DNA from 2 places in the Thioclava sp. L04-15 genome. Region 1 is predicted to be linked to the other one. Evidence: riboswitches for the same ligand, from Rfam matches in the RefSeq annotation. Region 1 holds a riboswitch; the other holds the start of a gene.
The links. Region 1 has a riboswitch for thiamine pyrophosphate ahead of thiM (hydroxyethylthiazole kinase). Riboswitches for the same ligand answer to the same signal wherever they lie in the genome.
Positions count from the first base shown of each region.

Region 2: it holds a riboswitch for thiamine pyrophosphate, as region 1 does, so the genes downstream of both, thiB (thiamine ABC transporter substrate binding subunit) here and thiM (hydroxyethylthiazole kinase) in region 1, are expected to answer to the same signal.

Region 1 covers NZ_MPZW01000003.1:349,199-352,626, reverse strand. The annotation lists gene cobA (uroporphyrinogen-III C-methyltransferase) at 1-206, shown strand, start outside; cobalamin riboswitch at 238-457, shown strand; gene BMI90_RS10055 (energy-coupling factor ABC transporter permease) at 488-1,153, shown strand; gene cobF (precorrin-6A synthase (deacetylating)) at 1,218-1,979, shown strand; TPP riboswitch at 2,149-2,243, shown strand; gene thiM (hydroxyethylthiazole kinase) at 2,304-3,092, shown strand; gene thiE (thiamine phosphate synthase) at 3,089-3,428, shown strand, end outside.
Region 2 covers NZ_MPZW01000001.1:110,572-113,999, reverse strand. The annotation lists gene BMI90_RS00580 (thiamine/thiamine pyrophosphate ABC transporter permease ThiP) at 1-1,209, opposite strand, end outside; gene thiB (thiamine ABC transporter substrate binding subunit) at 1,185-2,177, opposite strand; TPP riboswitch at 2,214-2,320, opposite strand; gene aroC (chorismate synthase) at 2,535-3,428, shown strand, end outside.

The DNA of each region.
Region 1 (3,428 bases):
CCGCGAGCCTGCGCGATCACGGCCTGCCGGGCGAGACGCCCGCGCTTCTGGCCGAGGCCGTGGGGCACCCGCAGCAGCACCTCATCCGCACCACCGTGTCTGAACTGGCGGAGCGATTGGCACAAAGCCGATCCGACCAGCCCGCGCTGATCCTTTACGGCCCGCTTGCCCCTGATGGAGGCGCGAAAAGCGCGCATGAAGAGTGATCGAAACTTGACGCGGCCCGGCGGGTCGCGTTTACCTGAAACCCTGTTTGGTGCCCGCAGATGCGCAAAGCGCAGGGCTCAATCGGGAACGGGGAAGGGTGGACCAAATTGCGGCACCCGAAGCCCCGGCCGCCCCCGCGACTGTATGCGGTGAGCGCGCTCCGACAAGACCACTGGGGATTGCCCCCGGGAAGGTGGAGTGGCGCTTCGACCCGCGAGCCAGGAAACCGGCCAGCAGCCACATCAACCGCCGTCGGGTGTGACGGCAAGGAGAACGCGATATGCATATCGAACCCGGCATCGTCACCGGTGCCAAGATCGTCCTGAGCTATGCCACGGCGGCCACCGCCGGTCTTTATACCCTCAAGATCGCCGCGCAGGCCGTACGCGAACAGGGCCCCGTTTCACTGATCGCCCGCGCCGCCATCGCCACCGGCGCGGTCTTCACCTTCTTCCAGATATTGCCGCATCATGCGGTTGGCGTTTCCGAGGTGCATTTGATCCTCGGTTCGACGCTGTTTCTACTGCTTGGTGCCGCGCCTGCGGCGATCGGGCTGGCGCTGGGGCTTCTCATTCAGGGCCTGTTCTTCGCGCCCTTCGACCTGCCGCAATACGGGATGAACGTGACGACGCTTCTCGTGCCGCTCTTCGGGCTGCAACTTCTTGCCAAGCGTCTGATCGCGCCGGGCACGGCTTACGTCGACCTGAAATACGGTCAGGCTCTGGCGCTTTCGACGGCCTATCAGGGCGGGATCGTGGCATGGGTCGCGTTCTGGGCGCTCTACGGTCAGGGGTTTGCCGAGGTGGGGCAGGTGCTGACCTTCGGGGCGGCCTATATGTCGGTGATCCTTCTCGAGCCGCTTGTCGATCTGGCGGTGCTGGCGCTTGCGAAGCGTGCGTCCGCCCTGCGCGGCAGCGGCTTCGTCACGCCGCGCCTCTACGCCTGAGCGACGTCCGCTGAACGACGACGAAAGGGGGCCGCCAATGGCCCCCTTTCCCCTGGAGAGACGCATGATCGAACTTGCCCTGATCGGTATCGGCACCGGAAACCCTGATCACGTCACCTTGCAGGCGATCGAGGCGATGAACGCTGCGGACCTCATCATGATCCCGGTCAAAGGCCCCGAGAAAACCGAACTGGCCGAACTGCGCCGGACATTGCTCGCGACGCATCTGAAAAATCCCGAAACGCGCGTGGTCGAGTTCGACCTGCCGGTGCGCGACGTGGTTACGACCAGCTATGGCGCGACCGTCGCGGATTGGCATGGCGCGATTGCCGAGGCCTGGGAGACGGTGATCGTCGACACGCTCGACCCCGGAACCCCCGGCAGGGTCGCCCTGCTGGTCTGGGGCGATCCGATGCTCTACGACAGCAGCCTGCGTATCGCCGGGATATTGGGGCGTCGCATTCCGCTGAGACCGCGCGTCATTCCCGGCATCACCGCGATACAGGCGCTTTGCGCAGCCCATGCCATTCCGCTCAACGAGGTGGGTGCGCCGGTCATGATCACGACGGGGCGGCAGCTGCGCGACCACGGTTGGCCGGGTGATGCGGAAACCATCGTCGTGATGCTCGATGGAGAGTGCTCGTTCCGGTCGCTCGATCCCGAGGGATTCCGGATTTGGTGGGGTGGGTGCGTGGCGATGCCGCAAGAGCGCCTTGTCGCCGGAGTTCTGTCCGATGTCGCTGCGGAGATCGTAAAGGTCCGGGAGACCCTGCGGGCGGAAAACGGCTGGGTGATGGATATCTATCTGCTGCGCCGGATCGGTTGAACCTGCGAGACCTCGCCTGTGCGACTGCGAACGGGGGATCGGCTGGCCCGCAAGTTTTCGGGAGGCGGAAGCGCCTTTCATGACCATTCCAGCCACTTTTTCGGCGCCGCGCGACGCCTGACCCGGCACACCCGCTTGACGGGCGCGCGCGAGAATGTCACCTCTGAGCGCGAAGCGACAGGGGCGCTCGGGCAACCGGGCTGAGACGAACCCTTAGAACCTGAACCGGATAATGCCGGCGGAGGGAGGCGCACGAGACGGTCCGGCGCGTTCCCGCCTTCCCTCTCGCACCCTTCCTGACGCCAAATGCTCAAGGAGAGTGCGATGGAAGATCCCGGCCAATATCTCGCGATGATGCGACAGACCGCGCCGCTCGTTCACAACATCACCAATTACGTCGCGATGAACGTGATGGCGAATGTTCTGCTCGCGGCGGGGGCTTCGCCCGCGATGATCCATGCCCGCGAGGAGGCGGCCGAGTTCGCGGGCATCGCGCAGGCGCTGAGTGTCAATATCGGGACGGTCTCGCCGCCCTGGGCCGAGGCGATGGAGGCGGCGGCAACGGTCGCGGGCGAAAAGGATGTGCCTTGGGTGCTTGACCCGGTCGCGGTCGGCGCGACGGGGTATCGGCGCGCGCTAGGCGCGCGGCTCCTGGCGCTCCGCCCCACGGTGATCCGTGGGAATGCGTCAGAGATCCTCGCGCTCGCGGGGGCGGTCTCGGCAGGCAAAGGGGTGGATGCGGGCGAAAGCGTCGAGACCGCAGAGAACGCCGCGCGCGCGCTCGCCCGGCATGGCGGCGCGGTGGTCGCGGTGACGGGTGCGGTCGATTTCGTGACCGATGGCACGCGTGCGGTGCGGATCGCGAATGGCGATGCGATGATGCCGCGCGTGACGGCCCTGGGGTGTTCGCTGACCGGGGTGGTGGCCGCGTTTGCCGCAGGTCAGTCGCCCTTCGAGGCGACGGTCGCGGCGCTGGCCTATTACGGCCTTGCGGGGGAACGCGCGGGGGCCGCGAGCGAGGGCCCCGGAACCTTCCAGCCGGCTTTCCTGGATGCGCTCCATGCAATTGATCCGGCAGCTCTGAACGCCGGTGCGAGGATCGAACTCGCATGATCCCGCCGCTTTGTTTCGTCACCGATCCGGTCGCGCCGCAGCCGGTGATCGCTCAGGCCCTCGCCGCGGCCCAGGGCGGTGCGGGCTGGGTGCAGCTGCGCGACAAGACCCTGCCGGATACGGAGTTCGCGGCGCTCGCCCGGGCGCTGATCGCAGCGCTTGCGCCTCATGAGGTGCCGCTCATCGTCAATGATCGGGTGGAGATTGCGATCTCCGTCGGTGCGCCGGGGCTCCATATCGGCCAGAGCGACGGCGATCCGGCGGCGATCCGCAGCCGGATCGGGCCGGAGATGATCCTTGGTCTCTCGATCGAGGCCGAGGCGCAAATCTCCGCCG
Region 2 (3,428 bases), on a different contig from region 1:
GCGGGTCGCAAAGGGGATCGACAGCGCGGCATTCGTCAGCAGTACCATCGGCAGGGCGAGGCTCGTGGGGTTGATGAAGGGCCGCGCAATGAGAAACGCGCCCGTGCCCATCACCAGCGCCGAGGCCGTCATCGGCAGCATCGCCGCGATCTCGGCCCAGCGGTGGCGGGTGGCGGCCAGCGCCAGCGGCAGGGCGATGATGAGCGTGACGAGGGTGGAGGCGAGCGCGATCACAAGTGAGGTCAGCGTCGCGGGCCAGATCATCGCGGGCAGCTCGGGCAGGGCGGGCAGACCACGCGCGAAGACCGCGCCGATCGGGGCGAGCAGGAAGGCGGCGGCGAGCACGATCGCGAGCGCGTCGAGGGAGGTGCGCCCCGCACCACCTGCGAGTTGCGGGATGGGTCGCGTTGTGCGGTCATGGCCCGCGCCGAAGCTCGCGGGCATCGTTACGCGCGCCGCGATCAGCAGCGCCGTGACCGAGATCGCGACCTGCACCAGCGCGAGGCTCGCGGCGCGGCCCATGTCGAAATCGAAGCGGAAGGCCTGATAGATCGCAAGTTCCACCGTGGTGGCGCGCGGGCCGCCGCCAAGGGTCAGTGCCACCGCGAAAGAGGTCAGGCAGACGAGGAAGATCGCGAGGAACGCGCCGGGCAGGACAGAGCGCAACATCGGGCGTTCGAGATGGCGGGTGACCTCGGACGGGCCGAAGCCAAGCGTCGCGGCAAGGCGGAAGCGCTCGGCAGGGATCGCCTGCCAGCCATGTAGGATCATCCGCGTCGCCAGCGGCAGGTTGAAGAAGACATGGGCGATGATCACCCCCTGCGCCCCGTAGATCGTGATCGGCTCGATCCCCAGAGGCGCAAGCATGGCGTTGACCAGCCCGCGCCGCCCGAAAACCGCGATCAGGCCGAAGACGGCGACGATCACCGGCAGGATGAAGGGTGCGCCAAGCAGCGAGATCAGCGCCCCGCGCCCGGGAAAGCGGCGGCGGTGAAGCGCGCGCGCGACCGGGATCGCGAGCACGCAGGAGATCAGCGCCGAAAGCGCCGCCTGCCAGAGCGTGAAGCGGATCGCGGCGAGATCGGTTGCGCGCAGCCCGGTCAGCCCGCCTGCTCGGATCGCCACCGCCGCCAGCGTGCCCAGAACGAGCGCGACCAGAGCCGCGCTCGCCAGGGCCGCAGGCGTTATTTCGCGAAGGCGCGCTGCCATTCTTCCAGCGCCGGTCCGCGCAGTTTCTCAGCCTCGTCCTCGTCCAGATAGAGCGTCTTGTCGGGCATCGGCAGGGTCTGGAAGACCTCGGGCAGCTGGTCATGCGGCAGCTTCGCCGGGAAGGACCAGTTGGCCGTCGCGATCATGCCCTGAAAATCGGGGCTCAGCACGTAATCGAGGAATTTCTGCGCCAGCTCCGGGTGCTTCGAGGTCTTGAGCTGCGCGACCAGTTCGGGGGAGAAGTAATGCCCCTCGGGGAAGATCGCCGCGACCTTGCTGTCATCTTCTTCCGCCATGATGTGATAGGCGGGCGAGGTGACGTAGCTCATAACCATGTCCGCTTCGCCATCGGTGAACATCCCGTAGGCTTCGGACCAGCCCGGCGTCACGGTCAGCACCTTGGGGGCCATCTTTTCCCAGGCAGCCTCGGCCTGGTCGCCGTAGATATCCTTCACCCAGAGCAGCAGCGACAGGCCCGCGATCGAGCTGCGCGGATCCTCGATGACGATCTTGTAGGCGTCTTTCGGAGCGTCTAGCAGTTCCTCGAAGCTTTTGGGCGGGTTTTGCAGCTTCGTCTTGTCATAGATGAAAGCGAGCTCGGACCAGTCGAAGGGCAGGAAGATCGGATCGTCCCATTTGACCGGCATGGCCAGATCGGAAGTATCCTCGTTATGCGGTGCAAAGAGGCCGGTGGCGCGCGCCTTGGCGGTCACGTCGGTATTGAGACCAATCGCGATATCGGCCGAGGTCTTGTCGCCTTCGAGCAGGATGCGCGGCAGCACATCGCCTGCCACGAATTTCAGATCGCAGTCGCAGATCGCCTCGAACCCCTTCTCGATCGCGGGGCCGGGGCCCCATTCGCTCGTGAAGTAGTCGGGCGCGTAGACGGTGAGCACGGGCTTGTCCTCGGCCGCCGCCATCGTGGCGATCAGGCTCAGGGCTCCCGCAAGCATCAGGTGGGTTTTCATGCCTCACTCCTTGGGCTTGCCGGGCGGAGTGGGGCCGGGGGATCCGGCTACCTTCCCTCCGCCGGTCTTAACCGGTTCAGGTTCAACGGGTTCGCGAAGATCGCATCTCAGCCAGCCTTGCGCCGGCACCCCGAGGTGAGGCGCAAACTAAGGGCAGGCGCAGGGCGGTGCAAGTATGAAGGCGAGGGCGCCGGGGCAGGTCATGGTGCGATAGAGTGGTGAGAGGGCATGCGCCAAGCGCTCCCCGGCGGTGCCCCGTGGCGCGCCTTTCCTATGTTGCGCACCACCATCCGCGTTGCCTCGCCACGCCCCGGTTGCTAAAGCAGACGCCAAACATACCCGATCGAGGCCGCGCCCATGTCCTTCAACACATTTGGTCACCTGTTTCGCGTCACCACCTGGGGCGAAAGCCACGGGCCCGCTCTGGGCGCGACGGTGGATGGTTGCCCTCCGGGGATCGAGATCGACGAGGGGTTCATCCAGCAATTCCTCGACCGCCGCCGTCCGGGCCAGTCGAAGGAGACGACCCAGCGCAAGGAGCCCGATGCGGTGCGCATCCTCTCGGGCGTGTTCGAGGGCAAGACGACAGGCACCACGATCCAGCTGATGATCGAGAATACCGACCAGCGGTCTAAGGATTACGGCGAGATCGCGCGGCAGTTCCGCCCCGGTCATGCAGACATCACCTACCACCAGAAATACGGTGTGCGCGATTATCGCGGCGGCGGGCGCTCGAGCGCCCGCGAGACGGCGGCCCGTGTTGCCGCTGGCGGTGTGGCGCAGGCGGTGCTGCGCCAGCTGGTCCCTGATCTGAAGATCTACGGCTACATGGTCCAGATGGGTGCGAAGCATATAAACCGCGCGCGCTTCGACCGCAGCCAGATCCTGCAAAACCCCTTCTTCATTCCCGATGCCGAGGCGGTCGACGAATGGGCCGATTACCTCGCCGCGATCCGCAAGGGGCAGAACTCGGTGGGCGCCGCGATCGAGGTTGTGGCGGAAGGCTGCCCGGCGGGTCTCGGCGCGCCGATCTATGCGAAGATGGATACCGAACTCGCCGCGGCGATGATGTCGATCAACGCGGTGAAAGGTGTCGAGATCGGCGAGGGGATGGCGGCAGCGGCGCTGACCGGCGTCGACAATGCCGACGAGATGGTGATGGGGCCGAACGGGGTGGAATATCTGTCGAACCACGCCGGCGGCATCCTCGGAGGGATCACGACCGGCCAGCCGATCCTCGTGCGCTTCGCG